Regions from separate parts of the Bacillus sp. 41-22 genome, predicted to be linked through region 2. Evidence: riboswitches for the same ligand, from Rfam matches in the RefSeq annotation. Region 2 holds a riboswitch; each other region holds the start of a gene.
The links. A riboswitch is a leader RNA that binds a small molecule or an ion and turns the genes downstream of it on or off. The one in region 2 is predicted to bind S-adenosylmethionine.
Positions count from the first base shown of each region.

Region 1: it holds a riboswitch for S-adenosylmethionine, as region 2 does, so the genes downstream of both, LCF45_RS01050 (ABC transporter permease) here and LCF45_RS26550 (bifunctional O-acetylhomoserine aminocarboxypropyltransferase/cysteine synthase) in region 2, are expected to answer to the same signal.
Region 3: it holds a riboswitch for S-adenosylmethionine, as region 2 does, so the genes downstream of both, LCF45_RS07310 (Na+/H+ antiporter NhaC family protein) here and LCF45_RS26550 (bifunctional O-acetylhomoserine aminocarboxypropyltransferase/cysteine synthase) in region 2, are expected to answer to the same signal.

Region 1 covers NZ_CP084035.1:176,665-184,199, reverse strand. Annotated here, with positions in the region: gene LCF45_RS01060 (ABC transporter ATP-binding protein) at 1-968, opposite strand, end outside; gene LCF45_RS01055 (ABC transporter permease) at 925-1,929, opposite strand; gene LCF45_RS01050 (ABC transporter permease) at 1,946-2,863, opposite strand; SAM riboswitch class I at 3,002-3,107, opposite strand; gene LCF45_RS01045 (DUF3951 domain-containing protein) at 3,281-3,496, shown strand; gene LCF45_RS01040 (hypothetical protein) at 3,515-4,018, opposite strand; gene LCF45_RS01035 (hypothetical protein) at 4,293-4,739, shown strand; gene LCF45_RS01030 (multidrug effflux MFS transporter) at 4,772-6,031, opposite strand; gene LCF45_RS01025 (DUF3981 domain-containing protein) at 6,149-7,535, opposite strand, start outside.
Region 2 covers NZ_CP084035.1:5,163,375-5,170,909, reverse strand. Annotated here, with positions in the region: gene pdxK (pyridoxine/pyridoxal/pyridoxamine kinase) at 1-533, opposite strand, end outside; gene LCF45_RS26570 (GAF domain-containing sensor histidine kinase) at 668-2,239, shown strand; gene LCF45_RS26565 (response regulator) at 2,260-2,907, shown strand; gene LCF45_RS26560 (FMN-dependent NADH-azoreductase) at 3,098-3,724, shown strand; gene LCF45_RS26555 (chloride channel protein) at 3,791-5,020, opposite strand; SAM riboswitch class I at 5,340-5,444, shown strand; gene LCF45_RS26550 (bifunctional O-acetylhomoserine aminocarboxypropyltransferase/cysteine synthase) at 5,679-6,977, shown strand; gene metA (homoserine O-acetyltransferase MetA) at 6,961-7,535, shown strand, end outside.
Region 3 covers NZ_CP084035.1:1,422,449-1,429,983, reverse strand. Annotated here, with positions in the region: gene liaF (cell wall-active antibiotics response protein LiaF) at 1-683, opposite strand, end outside; gene LCF45_RS07320 (PspA/IM30 family protein) at 790-1,452, opposite strand; gene LCF45_RS07315 (lmo0954 family membrane protein) at 1,497-1,853, opposite strand; gene LCF45_RS07310 (Na+/H+ antiporter NhaC family protein) at 2,083-3,399, opposite strand; SAM riboswitch class I at 3,494-3,599, opposite strand; gene LCF45_RS07305 (ribonuclease FAU-1 family protein) at 3,720-4,238, opposite strand; gene gltP (glutamate/aspartate:proton symporter GltP) at 4,307-5,581, opposite strand; gene LCF45_RS07295 (murein hydrolase activator EnvC family protein) at 6,074-7,348, shown strand; gene LCF45_RS07290 (hypothetical protein) at 7,447-7,535, shown strand, end outside.

The DNA of each region.
Region 1 (7,535 bases), 280 kb from region 2:
TCCAGAATATGTTGCCAGCAATGTGAACTATGCTCCTCAGAATATGTTGTTCTCTCTGCGAAGCGATGAATACATTCTTTTATCGCTACAGGACAACGATTCACAAACGGGCATCCAAAACTATTTAACGTTTCAATTGAAGGTGTTGTTCCCTCAATTGCTCTAAGTACCTTTTCTGAATCATCCATATTCGGAATTGCTTGCAATAAACTTTTTGTGTAAGGGTGCTTAGGTGAGCCAATTACTTCTTGAATCGTTCCTTTTTCAACAACACGTCCCCCGTACATAACTACTACTCGGTCAGCTACTTCACGTACAAGTGCCAAATCATGTGTAATTAATAAAATACTCGTATTTTGTTTTTCCTTTCTTTCTTTTAACAACTCCATAATTTGCTTTTGAATCGTTACATCTAATGCTGTTGTAGGTTCATCTGCAATAACGAGCTTCGGGTGACAAGCAAATGCAATTGCTAAACAAATACGCTGCCTCATACCTCCGCTCAACTGATACGGGTATTGTTCAAAGCGTTTCTCTGCTTCATGTATCCCTAAATCATTTAGTAAGTTAATTGCAATTTCTTTTGCCTCTTTTTTCGATTTCTTTTCATGCTGCACAATTACTTCTGTAATTTGTCTTCCAACCTTCATCGTCGGATTTAAAGATGAAAGCGGGTCTTGAAAGATAAAGGAAATATCTTTCCCGCGAATTTGATTCCATTCTGATTCTTGTAAATCCGTTAATTCCTTTGATTGGAAAGATATATTTCCATCATCAATATGAATTGATTCTTGATTTAAGCCGATAATAGATTGTGCTGTAACACTTTTCCCTGAACCACTTTCTCCGACAAGTGCAACTATTTCACCTTCGTTAATAGAAAAGGAAACATGCTTCACAATCGCTTGCTTACTATTCTCTTTTTCAACGGCCAACGTTACGTTTTCTAAAGATAAGATTTGTGCCATGTTTTTTCTCCTTTCGATTACGTTTTACGATTTTCGGATCAATTGCATCTTGCAAACCATCACCAATCGCATTAAATGCGAACATGATGAATGCAATCATGATTGCCGGGAAGAATAGTTGCCACCATTCTCCGCTTAGTAACGTCCCAAGTGCATCGTTCGTCATCGTGCCCCAGCTTGCCGCCGGTGATTGTACTCCAAGTCCGATAAAGCTTAAAAATGATTCTGAGAAAATAGCTGCTGGAATGGTAAATGATAAATTTACGATAATAATCCCTGTTAAGTTTGGAATTAAATGCCCATATATAATTTTCATATGAGGTGTACCTAATCGCTCTGCTGCAATAACAAATTCTCTTTGTTTTAAAGACAAGACTTGCGCTCTAATGAGGCGTGCCATGCCAATCCATCCCGTCAATGCAAGGGCGATAATAATTGTAAAAAGGCCTGGTTTCATAACAATTAATAGTAAAATAACAATTAACAAATATGGAATACCGTATAACACTTCAATCCCTCTTATAATCCACTCGTCAATTAACGTTCCAAGACGATTACGTCCTCTCACATATCCACTAAAGCCACCAATTAGTACACCTAGCCCAATATCAAGAGCTGCTGCTACCAATCCAACTGTTAATGAAATTTTCCCACCAGCCCAAGTACGCGCCCAAATATCTCTCCCTAAATCGTCTGTTCCGAACCAATGCTCACTACTAGGCGGTAAATTAGTTGCTTCTTTTACTTGTTCACTCGCAGTAAATGGTGTTAAACTTTCGCCAATAAGCGAGAAAACAATAATTAGTAATAACGTCACTGCCCCTAAAACTGCTATAGGGTTTAATATAAACTTGCGAAACACTTCCTTTTTCCGGCTAATCGTTTGCTGATCTTTATTTATCGTTAATTCTTTTTTCTCTTCATTCGTTAATAACTGGTCATTAATTTCATAAGCCCCCATTTAAACATCACCCTCCTTACGTAATAGAACGAATGCGCGGATCAACAATACGATGAATGATATCTGTAATAAAAATACATACAATTAATAGCGCACTATAGAAAATGGTTGTTCCCATAATCACCGGATAATCTCGGTTGAAAATACTGTCTACAAAATATTTTCCTAAACCAGGAATTGAAAAGATTTTTTCAATAACGAAAGTCCCTGTTAAAAGTCCAGCCATTAATGGGCCAACAAATGTAAGTACCGGAACAATCGCATTTCGAAGAGCATGTCTTATAATGATTTTCTTAATTGGTATACCTTTCGCTCTCGCTAGCTTAATATAATCACTCTGCAACACTTCAATCATATTAGAGCGAACAAATCTTGTAATAACTGCAATTGGTCCTAACGCTAATGCGAAGGAGGGTAATACAGTATGCTCAAATGTTCCCCAAGACGCCACTGGTAGTAATTCAAATTGTATGGCGAATACTTGTATAAATAGTGGTGCTAAAATAAAACTAGGAATAGAAATACCGAGAATCGCAAGCAAGCTCACACTATAATCAATCACTTTCCCATGATATAGCGCGGCAAATGTACCTGCGGCAATTCCGACTAACAATGAAATAACAAGTGCTTGTAAACCAATAATTGCCGATGGTCCAAAACCAGTTGTTATAATTTCCGATACACCTTGACCTGTCGATTGAACAGATTCGCCAAAATCAAAATGAACTACCCCATCCAAATAAGCAACATACTGATTCCATAACGGTTCATCAAGGTGATACTTCGCTCTCATGTTTTGTATTACTTCTTCAGGAAAGATTTTCGCATCTGATGAAAACGGATCACCTGGAATAATATGCATAATTAAAAATGTTATTGTCGTAATGACCCATAGCGTGAATACCATAACCGATAGTTTTTTAATAACATACACTTCAATAACCCCCCTAAACAAATGGATTTACTTTGTTTTATTGACATATTTGTTGCCATTACTCCTTCTCTACTTCTTAAAACACAAAAAGCCTTGATCTTAAAAAATAAGATCAAGGCTTAATAAACGAAGGCCCATCACTTATCTTTCAAGACTTGCTTGCTGGAATTAGCACGGTGTTCCTGTTACAGAACCCGCTGCTGAGGTGTCATAGGGCCAGTCCCTCTACCTCTCTGGATAAGTAAATTGCTATATTATTATTTGGTTCAAATTGTATATTTTGAATTATAATTCTGAAAAAATGAAAAGTCAATCAAATTGGATATATTTAGAAAAATCAGTTTTCTATTATATTAGTTATTGAAATTACAATCTTTCACTTATAATAAAAAGAAATTGTATTAAAGGAGTTATAAGATGGATCCACTACTTCTGGCTACTATAGGATTGCCATTAACAATCGTCATACTCGTCATCATCGGCTTCTATAAACTCTTCATTAAAAAGAAAAGCATCACTTCTTTTTACACTCCATTCGATAATATTACTGGACAAACAATTTCAGAATTTCACGAAGAACAGAAGATATTAGTATCCGAGGATGAAGACGGAGATGGTAAAAAGAAAAAATAACCTTGCGCATGCGCAAGGTTATTTTTTCGCCTCTGTTTGAAAGCGTTTATAGTATGTGGATGCTGTTGCAAAATTAATTTCTATATCACGAATTAATGATGAATCTTCTTCTTTAGCTAGCTTCTGTAATTTTTTCATCGCTTGTTCCGATTCATTCAAGAAACCAACATATACCTCATGTTCTTGCTCTTTCGACTTTGGAACACGAATTTCTTTACGTATATTATCAATATCTTCTAACATGCTCGTTGTTACCTTTTGCACATCTTCTTTATATGTAGCATTCGTTATTTCCTTACCGCCCTTTTCTTTTGCCACTTCAAATAACTGTAACGCCTTATTAATTTCTTTATTTATTTTCGCATCATATTTTTCATGTACTGCGCTGTATTCTTTCATTTCTTCTGTTTGCTCAGTGGATTGCTCTACCTTTTCTTTCGGTTCTTTCGTATCTTTATTTCCATTACATCCTGCTAGAAGGATCATACTTCCCATTACAGCAATACCCAAAACCTTCTTCATCTCGAATTCTCCTTTTATCTACAGCTATTACTCATTATAGTTTCTTTTATCTCCACTTGTTATTATACCGAGAACGCCCCACTTTTTACACTTAAGACGATATCTTAATATACATACCAACATTTTTGTCACAGTATCGTCACTTTATGCAAATAACTTTTGCATCACTTTACTACATCACCTTACAAAACTGTAAGCACACATAGAGAACAAACCATGCTAGACTTACATATGCATAAAGTAAGCGTAGTTCAGTTTGTAAGGAGAATCATCAATGTACAATACAATACCCTTTATGGGCGAAGATATTCGCGTCCTTATTCGCGAAAAGTCACTTCATATTGAAAATACAGAGAGCCTTCGCCGCGTATTAAAGAAGAAGCATGCTCCATTTAAGCTGGCCCAATATTTAAAGCAACAACATATAAATCAATTTCATACTGTGCTAAATATATCCGATAAATCTTTAACAATCGAGATTATCAGTCATGTCTACATTGGAAATTTTGCAGATGTCTTAAAAGAAATTCCACGCATACCGAAGATTGCTCCTATTATCGTTGAGAGGGCATATAGAATTACAGATCATACTGATATTATTGATTGCGGGGAGAAAGAGGTCGACAGTAACCGCTGGGTATGGGATAAACTTGCTTTCTTATATGATGCGATCATGAATAATATGTATGAGTTATTTCAAAGAAATGAAAAAAAGAGCTGATTCAAAGAAATGTTTGAATCAGCTCTTTTGTATTAAGCTTCTAAATTTTTATTTTGTTGCAGTTCAAACTGCTTCTCACTTCTTCTGGCCATAAATAGATAACATAACACAGCACCAATTTCACAAAGCGCTATCACAACCCCCATCGGTAATGCGGTATTGCTTCCGCCAATACCTACTAATGGTGCAACAAGTGCTCCTGAAATGAACTGTAATAAACCTAGTAAAGCTGATGCTGTTCCTGCTGCTTGTTTTTGATTTCTCATCGCTAACGAGAAGCCGGTTGTTGATACAACCCCAACACTTGATACAACAAGAAATAGCGAGCATAAAACACCGATTAGCCCTATTCCTAATACGATTGTAAGTAGTAATGATAGACCGCCAACAGCCGCAATAATAATACCAGCAACAAATAAAGTTTTCTCATTAACTTTCCCTGCTAAACGGCCCGTAACCTGACTAGCAATAATAATACCGATACCGTTAATCGCAAAGAATAAGCTAAATTGCTGTGGTGATGCTCCGTATATGTTCTGCAACACAAACGGTGAACCAGAAATATAAGCAAACATTGCAGCTGTTACTAATCCTTGCGACAATGCATACCCCATAAATAAACGATCTTTCAGAAGCTTTCCGTATGTTGCAAGCGTTCCTGATAATCCACCTGTCTCTCTTTCTTCAGGAGGTAATGTTTCACGTAATACGAAAGTAGCTGATATTAGCATGAATACACTAATTGCTCCAAGAACGATAAAAACGCCGCGCCATGATGTGAACTGTAATAATTGCCCTCCAATAATCGGTGCCAAAATAGGCGCTGCTCCGTTTACTAACATAAGCAGTGAGAAAAACTTCGTCATTTCAGAACCTGAATACATATCACGTACCATTGCACGTGATATAACGATACCAGCAGATCCTGAAGCACCTTGTAAGAAACGTAAAAGCACTAAACTCCAAATCGATGGTGCAACAGCACAAAGTAAAGAAGAAGCAACATAAATAATAAGAGCGATAATAAGAGGTTTGCGTCTTCCGTAAATGTCACTAATTGAACCAATAAATAACTGCCCTACTGAAAGCCCAAGCAGACAAGCAGTTAATGTAAGCTGCGCGAGGGATGCACCCGTTTGTAAATCATCCGTTAACTTTGGTAAAGAAGGCAAATACATATCAATAGATAACGGCCCAATTGCCGTAAGTGTCCCTAATACAAGAATCATCCATAACCTGTTTGTCTTTACAGGTTTATATATTTCGTGATTAACTCCATTCACTTTTTCCATTCACCCTTTCATATAAACACTTAATCGTAACAATTATAGTTACAACATGAATATACGTCAAGTATACCGTATTTTCCTGTTTAATAATGTAAAAAAAGCGATAGAATCTCTATCGCTTTACTTTTTCAAATTACTATTTGTAAATTTAGATACAGATGCCATCATTTCTCCTGTGTCTAAATATGTGATTTGAATTGGATCTCCTACTTCTGTAAACATTGCATATGGGAATTTATTCGCCGGTACCATGAATACTTTTTGCTCGTTTTCTAATAGTACGTACACAATCGTATTTTCACCTGATTTTTCTTTATACACACGTTGTACAGTACCTTCTTTTTGCGCTTCTTTCCCATTTGAAGTCGGTCTAAATGAATCACCACTTCCGCTCAGCGCATTTTTATAATTCTCAAGTGCTTCTTTTTGCGTTGAACCTGTTGCAAACACTTTTGCATTAGAAGCATATATGACAGTATGAGCACGTACTAATCCTCCGTCATCAATAACAGGTACAATCCAAGAAGGTTTACCGTACACGTTATAAATAACCGGCATCGTTCCGTGCCATTTCTCTCTCTTAAAGGAATTATCCACTACTTCTGTAGCAGCCGAACCATCCATAATTCCCTTTACTTCTTTTCCATTATAGTAATACAACTTACCTGTACGCGCATCAATAAGCGAATAGCCTAGTGCAGAATCTACTCCTTCTTTCGGAGAGGTGAAATCAGTAAAATAATATAACGTTCCGTCCTTACCGAAGATTGGTGTAACTCCTTCTTTCGTTCCCCACTCAGTCGGAATCTTCATATCCGTTTGTGAGAATTTTGTATTCCAAAATCCGTGAATATATTTACCAAAATACGTATTTAATGTAGATGCAGTCTCGTGATTTAATACGCCATCAACGAATTTAGGTGCCTTTCCTTTGTCGTATCTTTTCACTTCACCTGTTTGTGCGTCTACTACTACAACACCTTCTACTTCAAATCCAGATCTTCCTGAAATAAATTCACCATACGTCATTGTATAATACGGTTTCCCTTTATCATCAACTTCAAATTTTGGTTTCCCTTTAAAAACTAAATCTGGCTCTGCTTTTCGAACGACACGTTCTAATTTATTACCGAAAAACATGCTTGGCACATATTTCATTTTATAACCAAGGTGCAGTTTCGCTTCCGCATCAGGATTCGTACCTGACATCGTTACGTACCCTGGAATTGTCTCAGCTTTACGTGCTTTAAAAAATCCTGAAACTTCAATTGGTGCTACATATAAGGCCTCGCCATTTACCATTTGTGGCGTTAATTCTCCTAGCTCAAAATAAGCTACTTTCGGAATATCCCCAAATACTTTTTTCATCTTATTCTCCGCTGTCTTTGGCGGCACTGTAAACGGCTGATCATTTTCAGTAAATGGCTCTGAAATATCTTTCTCGATCTTCACAACAGAATCATATTTTTTTTGCGTGATTACTATATCGTGCAAATAACCAAAATAG
Region 2 (7,535 bases):
CCTTTAATCAGTACGTATTTAGCGCCTAAAGCATGGATTTTTTTTGCAGCTTCTTTCATGTCCTCAAGAGAATTAATTTTCACACCACTTAATTGATATGCTTCAAATAAGTTTGGCGTTACGACTAATGCCTTTGGAACAAGAACGTCACGTAAGCAGTCATTTGTTTCAGGATGTAACGCTTCATCCGCTCCTTTACATACCATAACAGGATCAACTACTACATTTTCGAAATTGTGCTTTTCAATTGTTTCCGCAACCATTTCGATAATTTCTACTGATCCAAGCATACCCGTTTTTAAAGCATCTACGCCAACGCCTTCAATTGTCGTTTCTAATTGTGGTTTTAATGTAGAAGCTGGGATTGGGAATACGTTATGTGCCCAACCGTTATGTGGATCCATCGTTACGATTGTCGTAAGAGATGTCATTCCGTATACACCAAGTTCTTGGAATGTTTTTAAATCTGCTTGTATACCAGCACCGCCACTTGTGTCAGAACCAGCGATAGTAAGTGCCTTATTCAATGTCATTATGAAAGCCCCCTCAAGTGATATAATGAAAACTATGTTTTCACCATTATATCAATGTTACGAATAAGTACAAAGTGAAAAGTAGATGATTTATGTTAAGTACTATTTAAAATCTTGTATGTAGGAGACGAATTATGTTTCAAGAGAATCGTACAAATGAATTAGTTATATTAAAAGAGATTGCAGAAACGTTGAATACCTCAAATGATACATATCACGTACTTCAAGCTGTGCTGGAAAAGCTGTTGAATGTAACTGGTTTAACGACAGGGTGGATTTTCCTTGCGGATGAAAATGGTAGATATACAAAATTAATTGATTACCAATTACCAGAGGGATTGAAATTCGAAAATAAACGACCGATGTGTGAGGGGAATTGCTGGTGCTTACACCGCTTTGTGGAAGGAAAACTAGAGCGAGCAGTTAATATTATTGAATGTAAGAGAATTAATAATGCGATTGAATACAACTGGGGAGATACAGAAGGGATTGTACATCATGCGACAGTACCGCTAAAAGCGGGAGAAGATGAATTTGGCGTGTTAAATGTAGCTAGCCCAGGTAAAACGCATTTTTCGGAAGAAGAATTAGTACTATTACAATCAGTTGCCTTTCAAATTGGAACGGCATTAAAGCGTACAAAACTGTATGAAAATGAAAAGAGAAGAGCTCATTATTATGTAAAGTTAGAACGCTTTATTCAAGCTTTAAGGACAATTCATAAATTTAATGCATTACCAGAAGAGATTGTAATGCAAATAGGGAGCTTATTTCTATGGGAGCAAGTTGTATTCTTTATTAGAGAAGAAAATGAACTAGCTGTGAGAGCTTCTTATAAGAAAGGTGAACTACAAGATGATTTGAGGGCAGTAGCACAGGAAGCGTTGGAAAAAGAAGAGTCTGTCTTGTCGAAGCGTCAGGTTGGTAATATAGAGCATCCCAATAGGACAGTTATCGCTATTCCGATACATATTCAAGATCATATATTTGGAGTATTAAGTGTAAGTTCTAATAATGGAGAATTTGATATAAATACGATAGATGTAGTACAAGCGTTAGCAAATCATATTTCATTAATGATAGAGAACTTAAGATTAAATGAAAAACGCCGCGAACTTGTACGAATGGAAGAGCGTAATCGTTTAGCTAGAGATTTACATGATTCTGTTTCACAAAAGTTGTTTTCATTAACGTTTATGACGAAAGGCGCTGAAGCTGTCTTAAAGGGTCAAAATGAAAAGGTAGATCAGTCTTTGTATGAGATGCGTGAATTAGCACAAGGTGCCTTAAAAGAAATGAGGACATTAATTTGGCAGCTCCGTCCGGCTGGATTAGAGAAAGGGTTATTACCAGCTTTAAAGCAATATGGTGAAAGTTTAGGATTGAAAATTCGGGAACAAGTTACAGGTGTACGTGATTTGCCGCGTGTAGTAGAAGAAGCGCTATGGCGAATTGGACAAGAAGCTTTAAATAACGTAAGTAAGCATGCGAATGTAAGAGAAGCGACGATTTATTTCAAAGTGACGGAGAAAAATGTATCATTAGAAATAGTCGATCAAGGAAATGGGTTTGTAGAAAAGGATATAAAAGAGAAGAAATCACTCGGTATGACTACGATGCGTGAAAGAGTAGAATTAGTTGGTGGAACAATTAAAATTGTAAGTAGTAAGAAACGAACGAGTATAAAAGTAAACGTACCATTATGATGTGAAAATGAGGGAAGTTTGTGAAAATAAAAGTATTGTTAGTTGATGATCATACAGTTGTTTTAAAAGGATTAGCATTTTTTCTAAGCACACAGGAAGATTTTGAATTAGTTGGTGAAGCAAATAATGGGAAAGAGGCGCTAGTGAAAGTAGGCGAAACGAGTCCAGATGTCGTATTAATGGATTTATATATGCCTGAGATGGATGGAATTGAGGCAACAGCTTGTATTAAAAAAGAATATCCAAACGTGAAAGTAATTGTATTGACTAGTTTTTCTGATCAAGCTCATGTATTGCCGGCACTAAAAGCTGGGGCGAGCGGTTATATTTTAAAAGATATCGAACCAGATCAGCTTGTTGAAGCTATTCGAAGCGCGTATAAAGGTAATATTCAATTACATCCAGATATAGCAAATGCCCTTCTTTCTCAAACATTACCACAGGAAGAGAAAGAAGAAGAACCTTCCGTTCAAGTGGATGTATTAACAGCGAGAGAAAATGAAGTATTGCAGTTATTGGCGAAAGGGATGAGTAATAAAGAAATTGCTTCTGTTTTAGTTATTACAGAAAAAACGGTAAAAGCTCATATGAGTAGTATTTTGAGTAAGTTACATTTATCCGATCGCACACAAGCAGCATTATATGCAGTGAAAAATGGAATTGTATAAGACAAAAGTCGTAAGACCTAGTTCGCCTTTAGAAGGTGGACTTTTTTTATGGAAAAATACGTCTATGTGAGGACGTAATTGTCTTGATATAAAGATAAAATGTATTTGTAAGCAACAATAATTATAAGGGAGTACCCTTTTTCGTAAGTGATATATAACAACATAAGAGTGAGTAGTAGGAGGAAAAACAATGGCAACAGTTTTATTTGTAAAAGCAAACAACCGCCCAGCGGAACAAGCAGTTAGTGTGAAATTATACGAGGCATTTTTAGCAAACTATAAAGAAGCGCATCCAAATGATACAGTGGTAGAACTTGATTTATATAAAGAAGAATTACCATATGTAGGCGTAGATATGATTAATGGTACATTCAAAGCAGGTAGAGGATTTGATTTAACAGAAGAAGAAGCAAAAGTGGTAGCAGTTGCTGATAAGTATTTAAATCAATTTCTAGAAGCTGATAAAGTAGTTTTCGGTTTCCCATTATGGAACTTAACGATTCCAGCCGTATTACACACGTATATTGATTATTTAAACCGTGCTGGTAAAACGTTTAAATATACACCAGAAGGTCCAGTTGGGCTTATTGGAGATAAGAAGATTGCGTTATTAAATGCACGCGGCGGCGTATATTCTGAAGGACCAGCAGCTGAAATGGAAATGGCTGTAAAATATGTAGCGAGCATGATGGGCTTCTTCGGCGCAACAAATATGGAAACGGTAGTTATTGAAGGACATAACCAATTCCCAGATAAAGCAGAAGAGATCATTGCAGCAGGTCTTGAAGAAGCGGCTAAAGTAGCAAGTAAATTTTAATTAAAAATATAATCGTCACTCGAAAAAACAGCATTAACATTTACATGTTAATGCTGTTTTTTTATATTAATTTGTAGTTTCGTTATGTTTAGGAAGCGGAAATGCATTCCCAATCGCTGCTGCCCCGAGCATCGGTAATAATAAATTGAGCGGGAAAAACATGAGTAATAGTAATGTTATAGCTATTGGTTTTCTTAATGCATAGCTTGAAATAGCTGTCGTGACGATGGCTACAGAAGCTATTGGATCTATAGGGATAATAGAAGCTATAGCATATCCGATACTTGATCCAGCAAATATAATTGGGAAAATATGTCCGCCGCGCCAACCCGTATTTAAACAAACGGCAGTAAGACATAATTTTAAAACTCCTGAAAGAAGTAGTACCCAAAAGGATAAATGGCTCCATTCAACGACTAAATCTTTTAATTGATGTTCCCCTGAAAATAACGTGTACGGGAGAAAAGTTCCTGTAACCCCTAATAAAATACCGCCTATAATTCCAAGTGATACCTTGTATTCCCTGAAGGGGTGGATTAATTTCTCTAATGTGAATTCTAATTTGAAGTAAAAGAAACCAACTATAGCACCAATGCTAGCAAGTGGTAGAAAGGCGATCCATTCATTAAGAGCAAGAGACCCTTCCCCAAAATCAACAATAAAGGATCCACGATTATCGAGTTTACTAAGCAATAAATAAACGGAAAAACCAGCAAAAGTGGTAGCTAAATATACGATTGCTTTTTTTCCTTTCGAAAATTCATTAATTTGCTTATCCTCATTTTCATTGGGAGCTAAATAACCGAATAATGGTGCATTAAAAATAACACTTAAAGTGGCACCAATTCCAACCTCTGTTAGTTCATTCATTCCCTTTAAAGCAAATTTAAAGCGATCTCCTACCCATGTACAAAGTCCACCGATAATTCCAACAAGTGCAGCTTCTGGTCCTAAACTAGCTCCAAATATTAAAACGATAATCGCAGTTAAAGTAGCTTTATGTACAAAACGGTATTCAATTCTACCTGTTTTTTTATATTCAGCCATCACTTCCGGCATAAGACGTGGATATGTACCGAAGTATTTTTGTGTTAAACCAACGAGGATACCACCGATGATTGTTACACAAATGGTGTAATAAGGGGGAGAAGAGAAAAGAGTAGGTAAGTATCCCCAAATAAAGTGAATTCCGATATTTATTGTGACTAAAAATGACCAGACCGTGACTCCTACTATAGAGCCTAAAAGAATGCCATATAGGACGAGTATATGGTGCATGTCTTTTTTATTTTTCATGTTCTACCTCCGTTATGTAAGTTTTCATGTAGAAAAGATTAAATATGCTAGTGTGAAATGAATTGAATATATATAGTATCTTTTTGAGAGGGTGGCTTATTCAATATATTGGGATCTCATGAAAATTTGAAACCAACGCGGTTAAACCACCTATTTAATTCTATATATGGATTGGAGTTTTTAAAAGGTCTTTTTCAAATGAATATGGAATATATTTCTTTTATTGTTTGTATTAAATTCCTTGCATTTAATTTAGAACATTCAGAAAAACTATTTGACATCAGGAAATTATTGCTATAAAATCAACGGTAATTGCATAGTCTTATCAAGAAAAGGTGGAGGGACAGGCCCGATGAAACCTTGGCAACAGCCGTATAACGGAATTGTGCCAAATCCTGCAGGTAATAATCCTGAGAGATAAGAAAGAGCCTTAGAGCGTGTTTTCAAACTGCTCCTTTCTTGTTTTCAGGGAAGGGGCAGTTTTTTATTTTGGATAAAGTGAAACTTTAATCAGTGGGGGTTTTGCCCCTCCCCCGCTAATTATTAGCCTTCATCAATCGGGCAGTTATCTCCCGCCTAACTTCCTCGCATTTGCCGAATTTGGAGGTGGGAGTCTTACTACCCGCAAATAGCGGGAGAAAAGAAAGGAGAATGAGAGATGGGAGAGTCATGGGGGAAAGGAACGATTTGTGTGCAAGGTGGCTATACGCCAAAAAATGGTGAACCGCGTGTTTTGCCACTTTATCAAAGTACAACGTATAAATACGATACGTCAGATGATTTAGCGGCACTATTTAATTTAGAGGCAGAAGGATATATATATACGCGTATTGGAAATCCTACTCTAGCTGCATTTGAGCAGAAGTTATCAGATTTAGAAGGCGGTGTAGGGGCTGTTGCAACAGCTTCTGGGCAGGCAGCCATTATGCTTGCGGTTTTAAATATTTGCAGTAGTGGAGACCATTTGCTTTGTTCTTCAACTGTTTACGGAGGAACGTTTAATTTATTTGGAGTGAGTTTGCGAAAGCTGGGCATAGATGTTACGTTCTTTAATCCTAATTTAACGGCAGATGAAATTGCGGCACTTGCTAATGATAAGACAAAACTCGTTTATGCAGAGTCGTTAGGAAATCCAGCAATGAACGTTTTGAATTTCAAAGAACTTTCAGCAGCAGCAAAAGAATTAGAAGTACCTTTTATCGTTGATAATACATTAGCGACGCCTTATTTATGCCAGGCGTTTGAACATGGGGCAAATATCATTGTCCATTCTACAACGAAATATATTGATGGCCATGCAAGTTCTCTAGGCGGGATTGTAATAGATGGAGGGAACTTCGATTGGACAAATGGAAAATACCCTGAGCTTGTCGAACCTGACCCGAGTTATCATGGCGTAAGCTATGTTCAAAATTTTGGAGCAGCAGCGTATATTGTGAAAGCACGCGTTCAGTTATTAAGAGACTACGGAAACTGTATGAGCCCATTCAATGCATATATTAGCAACATTGGCCTGGAAACATTGCATTTACGAATGGAGCGTCATAGTGAAAATGCTCTCGAAGTTGCTAAGTGGCTTGCTAATCATGATCGCATTGAATGGGTGAATTATCCAGGATTAGATAGTAATGAAAATTACTCGTTAGCACAAAAGTATTTGAAAAAAGGTGCTAGTGGAGTTTTAACATTTGGTATTAAGGGCGGATTAGAAGCAGCAAAAGAATTTATCGCAAATGTAAAGCTTGCAACTCTTGTAACGCATGTAGCTGATGCAAGAACTTGTGTAATACATCCTGCTAGTACGACGCACAGACAATTAAGCGCAGAAAATCAGCGTTTAGCTGGCGTTACATCTGATTTAATCCGTTTATCGGTCGGTATAGAAGATGTTTCTGATATTATTGCAGATTTAGAAGCGGCGCTAGTCGGAGGCAAACAACATGCCGATCATAATTGATAAAGATTTACCAGCTCGCAAAGTATTGCAGAAGGAAAATATTTTTGTAATGACGAAGGAGCGAGCAGTAACACAAGATATACGTGCTTTGAAAATTGCTATATTAAATTTAATGCCCACAAAGCAAGAAACAGAGGCGCAATTACTTCGTTTAATTGGAAATACGCCGTTGCAATTAGATGTGCATTTACTTCATATGGAATCGCATCTGTCTCGCAATGTAGCGCAGGACCATTTAACGAGCTTCTATAAAACATTTCGTGATATTGAGGATGAAAAATTTGATGGACTCATTATTACAGGAGCACCAGTTGAAACTCTTTCTTTTGAAGAGGTAGATTATTGGGAAGAGCTTGGACGTATTATGGAGTATTCAAAAACGAATGTAACATCTACGCTTCATATTTGCTGGGGGGCACAAGCAGGTTTGTATTATCACTATGGTGTGCCGAAGTATCCTCTTGCGGAAAAAATGTTTGGTGTATTTGAACATGAGGTTCGCGAGCAACATGTGAAATTGTTACAAGGGTTTGATGAAGTGTTTTTTGCTCCGCATTC
Region 3 (7,535 bases), 1.5 Mb from region 2:
CGAGGGGCTTCTTTATACTGTTCTGTTCTAAACGTAACATTACGGTTAAATCCAGTTTCTTCGTGTCCTGGCAGGAGCACTCGCCCAACAATAACAGAATGATTTAAAGACAATTCAATATCATATGGTACATATAAGCGAATATTACCAATGACGCCCCGAATCACAATAACCGTTTCTCCCTCTGGAATCATAGCAGTTGTTAAATCAATCTCGACGTCACAAGCACCATATTGGACGTTAATATCCTCTATTTCATAAATATGATCCATCATTCGTACATTACCTACAAACATATTTTTTATATACGGTTCTGTACGATATATTTGTTTTTCTTCATTTATATATCCCTTTTCTTTAATTTCAACTTTCATTGCTTTTTGCCGATGTCCTTGTTGAATAAGTTGATAACCAATTAAAGCTAAACAAGCAAACACAACAAGTACGAATGCCGCTGATGAAAATAAGAAGAATAAGAAGACAATACCACCGACAAATAAAAATACATTCCCTCTTACATAACGGTTCTTCTTTCGATAATGTCTTCCAAACATAATCATAATAAATGCAAATATTAGACCACCTGGTTCAAAATGTCCAAGTATCATATCAAGAAAAAGACCGAATCCAAATATGATGAGGAGCATCCCCATAAATTGTGTTTTTGAAAATTGCTTCTTCATTTCAGCTCCCCCCTCCTTGTCACATATACATAGAAGAAAAGGCATTGCTTTCCAACACCTTTTCTCCTATCACTATATCATAAGCCTGTTTTATTATATACTACAATTATTTTGTTACTTCTTTCGTTAACGATACTTCATTTTTCTCTTTCATTTCACTCTCTAGTTTTGCAATTTTCATATCAAATGTATCACGCTCATGCTCTTCATTTATACGAAGCTCTATGTCACGAATGTGATCTTCAATTTCTTCGAATCGTAAGAACGGATTATTTTCATCCATTTTATGCATAGCAGTATTCATACGGCGGTTTGCATGCGCCATATTTTCACGTGCCATTAATTCCATACGCTTTGCGTTCATTTCTTTTAATTTATTTTTCATTTCTGAAAGACGACGCTCTAACTCATCAATTTGCTCTACAACACCAGCATACATTTCTTCTAAGCGAGTTACTTGCCCTTCATAATACGCTACTTCTTCTAATGCACGTTCATGCAATTGCAATTCGCCTGCTTCTTGTGCGATGATAGCTTGCTTTGATCTTTTATTAACGAAATAACGTGCTTGCTCAAGCTCACGAGCGAAGTTAGATTTTAATGTTTTATGACGCTGAATTAACTTCTCAATTTTTGTTATTTCACGCTCACTATCTCGTAAATATTGGTTTAACATAGCAATTGGATTTTTTCTTTCTTTCTCATCTAACACATTATGAAAATCAGCTAAAATTGCATCGCGTACACGTCCGAATAAAGATTGTTTCATTATAATCTTCCTCTCTTCTACTTTATAATTTGATTTATTTTATATTAGTTTTTCATTAACTTGTTCCACTCATCTTCAAAGTTGCTATATGGTTTAGCACTTTCTGGAGCAGAATCAACAACTACATTTTTTCCTTTTTGCCACTCACGGTATCCGTAGTATAAAACTACTAATGCTGCGATACCGATTAATGCTGGGGAATGAGAAAGTGCAATGGACAAACCGATTAAACCAACAATACCCCAAGCTAACTTTCCAAAGAATGATTTAGCTCGCACAAATGATTTATAGCTCCAGTACACAACTCCTGCTCCAATGGCGAATCCTACAATACCAGCAAGACTACCAAGAGCAATTAAAGCCAAAATACCGGCTGCGATAAACGCTAGAAATTGTTTCATCTTGTGCTTGCCTCCCTTCGATTTGATACTCTTATCTTAACTATTTTTTCATTTTTTCATAACGAGCTTAAGAACTGTTTTCGACTCAGACTTAAGACCGAGTTAAATTCAGCCTTTTGCAAAAATATGCGGTAGGATAGGATGATTCACTCTTTTATCGCACATAAAAAGCCGTACAGAGAACATTCTCTGTACGGCTTTCGTTACTATTCATAAACTTCATTTTAAATTATGCTGTTTTGTGATACTCTTTCTTTCCCGCTACTTTAGAAAACCTCGGGAAACCAATTAATATAGAAATGATTCCACATACTCCAACTAAGATTGGATAAAACGCATATGGTAACAATTCAATTGGAGATAACGCCGCAAATCCTGCTGCCGTTAACATTTGCGCACCATACGGAATTAATCCTTGCACACAGCATGAGAAAAGATCTAATACACTCGCTGATTTACGAGGGTCAATTTCATATTGATCTGCAATGTTTTTCGCAAGCGGACCTGTAAAGATAATAGAAATCGTATTATTCGCTGTACACATATTCGTCATACTCACTAAGCCAGCAATACCGAACTCTGCTCCTTTTTTTGAACGAATGTTACGCGTTAAAAGATTCATTAAATATTGAATGCCACCATTATATTGAATCAGTTCGACCATACCACCAATTAAAATGGCAAGTAACACTAACTCCATCATACCGCCCATTCCAGTCGTTACACTTTTAAAGAAACTCTCTAACGTATAACTTCCATCTATAAGACCGATAACACCAGATAGTACAGTTCCACCGGTTAATACAATAAGTACATTCCAGCCAAGTAGCGCTGTAACAAGTACACCTGCATATGGTAAAATCTTCACCCAATCAAATGTATGAGCTTTAATTTCTGTATCATTACCTAAAGTAATCATTACTAATAGTACAATTGTAATGACTGCAGCTGGCAATACAATTAAAAAATTCGTTTTAAACTTATCTTTCATTTCTGTTCCTTGCGAACGAACAGCAGCAATTGTCGTATCAGAAATAAATGATAAATTATCACCAAACATCGCTCCACCCACAACAGTAGCCATCGTAAGCGCAATTGAGATATCAGTTTGCCCACTAATACCTACAGCAATCGGTGCTAATGCAGCAATTGTTCCCATTGAAGTTCCCATCGCTAATGAAATAAATGCCCCTATAACAAAAATTCCAGCAACGATAAATCCTTGGGGTAAAATAGATAACGCTAAGTTAACAGTGGAATCAACTCCGCCCATTCCTTTTGCTGTTTCAGAAAACGCCCCTGCAAGTACAAAAATCAGAACCATGATCATAATATCAGGGTTTCCTGCACCTTTAGCAAATCGTTCTACTTTCACATTAAAGCTTTCCTTACGATTCATCACTAAAGCAATTCCTACAGCAATCATAATCGCTACGAGTATCGGCAATTTATAGAAATCACCTGTAATAATCCCAGAACCAATAAATAGCGCCAAAAATATTCCAAGTGGTAATAAAGCTAAACCATTTCCTCTCGTTTCTTTCAAAGTATCATCTCTCCCTAGTTTTCAACCTTTTCTAATTAACAACAAAAGACCTCTTCCGACGAGAAGAGGTCTTATACATCTATAAGAAACACTCTTCTCATTTTTCAAGCACACGCTTGCTGGATTTGGCACAGCACTCTGAAATCGAGTCCGCTGCCGAGGCATCGTAGGGCCAGTCCCTCCGCCTCTCTTTATAAGAAGGTTTCATATTTATTTTTAAATAATAATTTCTTTCCTAACTTTACTCGCTTACAAAACAAAAGTCAATTATTTTTTGTATAGTTTTTTTTGGTAATTATGCAAAAATATGAATACACCAATCATTTTAACTTTTCGATTTCTTTATCCAATATTGAGATCCAATAAAATTTTCTATTTTTTATCTTCGCGATAATCCATTTTGTTGTATTCCATGCTAACTCATATTCTTCTTTTGTAACATCACCAATTTTATAGGCATCCTCTAACTCGTCTTCATCCAGTACATAGATCTCACCGTTCGGTAACAATACTACATCTAAATATAAATCATCAAAATAAGGTAAACCACGCTCGTCTATTTTATATTCTTTCGTCACGTCGATATAATATTGCAGTAATTGTTTTTGATTGTCTAACATAGCTGTAATTGCAAAGTTTTCCCCGTTTATAAAATATTGCATCCATGTATACCCATCACCTGCAATGCAAAGCTGCTTACCATTGTATTCTTTATAACTAGGTTCTCTCACTTTTTTTATGTCCAGTATTCCTAACATTCCATCCTCTACTTGCTTAACCCTATAATCCTTCTCTATTAGTCGCTTCCACGAAGAACCGTCACCATATTTACGTTTCATTACGTCCGCTCCTCTTCTATATATAGAAAAGCCCCCACATATTATGTGAGAGCTTGTTCATATTATAATTAAGCTGCTTGACCCTTTTCAGATATCTCTTTTAAATAGGCTTGTCCTTTTTCAGCGTCATATTGACCTTCCCACTTAGACATAACTACAGCCGCTAAAGAGTTACCTACAACGTTAACTGCTGTACGAGCCATATCAAGAATACGGTCAATACCTGCAATAAACGCTAAACCTTCAGCTGGAATACCTACTGTACCAAGTGTTGCTAATAATACAACGAATGATACGCCCGGTACACCCGCGATACCTTTTGATGTAACCATTAATACAAGTAATAACGTAATTTGTTGTGTAATGGATAATTCAATACCGTACATTTGCGCTAAGAAAATTGCCGCAATTGCTTGATATAAAGTTGATCCATCTAAGTTAAATGAATAACCTGTTGGAATAACGAAAGATGTAATTGCTTTCGGACAACCGAATTTCTCCATTTTCTCCATAATTTTCGGTAAAACCGTTTCTGAACTTGCTGTAGAATACGCTAAGATCAGCTCGTCTTTTAAAATCTTAAAGAATTGGAAAATGTTTATTCCAAATATTTTCGCTGTAAGTCCTAATACAACTACAACGAAGAAGATCATTGCTCCGTATACTACAATGAGTAATTTCCCTAATGGAATTAATGAAGCTAATCCGAATGTAGAAACTGTAACACCAATTAATGCGAATACACCAAATGGTGCAAACTTCATAACTTGGTTCGTTACATAAAACATTGCATCTGCTACACCTTGGAAAAATTGTAGAACTGGTTTACCACGCTCACCAATTGCTGCTACACCTAAACCAAATAATACTGAGAAGAAGATAATAGCAAGCATATCACCTTCAGCTAATGATTTCATAATGTTCGTCGGAACAATATTTACAAACGTATCCGCGAACGAATGACTTTGTACTTGCTCTGTCGTATGTGTATATTTAGAAATATCTGTTTTTGTTAACTTATCCATATCAACGCCTTTTCCAGGTTGGAAAATGTTTGCTATTAATAAACCAACAACAATTGCAAGTGTTGTAATAATTTCAAAGTAAATAATTGTTTTTCCGCCTAGTCGACCTAACTTTTTAATATCGCCAACACCAGCAACCCCAACAACAATACTCGCTACAACAATCGGTACAACAATCATCTTAATTAATCGGATGAAGATATCACCAATTGGTTGTAAGTACTTCACCACTTCCGGATTGCCAAAGAAAATCGCCCCAACTGTAATACCAAGCGCAAGTCCTATTAAAATTTGCCATGCAAGTCCTATTCTTTTCATACTTGTGGTAACCCCCTCTTCGATGTGTCACTCTATCTCTCATTCTATCTCTATAAAACATGAAATTAAGAGTATTACATATTATTCGACAATTCACTACATTTTGTCCCTGTTAAAAATCATAAATCAAAATTTAAAATCTGACAACAAAATAAGTTTGCACGAATGCAAATAATTTTCTTGACAAAAACAAACTCCATGTCAGAAAACCTCACATGAAATCGATTCCTTACTAGTGATTGATAGGTTTTTAAAATACTGTTTCATTATGGAAAACTCCATCATTTCCCATGTTTTTTAAAAAAAATATAGAAATTGATATCTTTTTCTATACATTCAAGAATTTTAAATTTATGACAAACACTACGAAAAGATACTAAATTCCGACAAAACTTAGCAAAATTATAAAATTTTCTTTACATTATGATTACAACGATAGACACTCTTCTTCTTATGATATATAACATTCATAGGGAAAGGAGCAAGACAACCATGAAAAAGAAATTTGCAGCATTTAGTGTTTTAGCAGCTGGAACGATTTTCGTTTCCCCGTTACTTTCACCCGTATACGCTGAAACGAATGAGAATAAATTATCTAATATTCAATCCGAATTAGAAGGCAAACAAAATGACTTACAAAATAAATCAGCTGAGAAAGAACAAATAGAAAAAGAAATCCAGGAATTACAAAAGAAAATCGACGAATTAACTACTTCTATTAATAAAAACGAAGCTGAATTAAACGATACAAAAAAAGAAATTAGCAACACACAGCAAGTTATTACTGAAAAAAAGAAACATATAGAGCAATTACAAACGAACATAGATACACGGCAGGAAGTTATTAAACAACGACTACAATCTATGCAAGAAAAGCCTCGTACGAGTATCATTACAGAAGTAATAACAAGTTCTGCAAATATTGCCGATCTTGTTGATAATATGTATTCTGTAAGTTTAATTTTAAATAACGATACAGATATTGTAAAAAAGCAAACAAGTGATCAGAATGCTGTGACGACAGAAAAAGAAGCTGTTGAGAAAAAAGAGCAACAATTGAAAGAATCCGAGCAAAAATTAGTACAAAAACAACAAGAGTTACAAAGTAATCAACAACAGCAACAAACTCTTATTAAAGATCTACATACGAAAGTATCAAAAGTAGATTCCGAGATTGAAGGATTAGAAGAGTCACAAGGTATTTTAGAAAACCAGCGTCAAGCTGTTCAAAAAGCAATTGAAGAAGAAAAACGTGCGGAAGAAGCTCGGAAAGCTGAAGAGGCACGCAAGGCTGAGGAAGCAAAAAAACAAGCCGCCGCTTCTGCTAAAGAAAGCACACAATCCGCACCAACACCGCAAGATACGAACAAAGGTGGATTTATTAAGCCCGCCGCTGGCTCAAAAACTTCTGGATTCGGCGCACGTTCTTTAGATAACCATAAAGGAATCGATATCGCAGCTTCGGGAACAGTTCCAATTATTGCCGCTGCAGATGGCGTTGTTATCCGTTCAGAATTATCCTCTAGTTACGGAAACGTTGTTTACTTATCTCACCGTGTTAACGGAAAAACATATACGACAGTGTATGCACATATGAATAGCCGCTCTGTATCCAATGGACAAACTGTGAAACAAGGCGATCAACTTGGCTTTATGGGAAATACCGGTCAATCTTACGGACAACATTTACACTTCGAACTTCATATTGGGGAATGGAATGTTGGTAAGACAAACGCAGTTGATCCGTCTCCTTATATCGGATTATAAAAAACTCGGTGCATACCGAGTTTTTTTTACTACTTCACACTTTTTAGGCGTTTTACATAAACTACAACTAAATGCCTATATTTTGCGGGGTGATAAATATGAATACACAATTACAAGAAGAAATAGAAGAAGCTAGAGAAACATACATTGGCCGGCTATTTACATTCGGCGGCTCAGCGTTATTTTT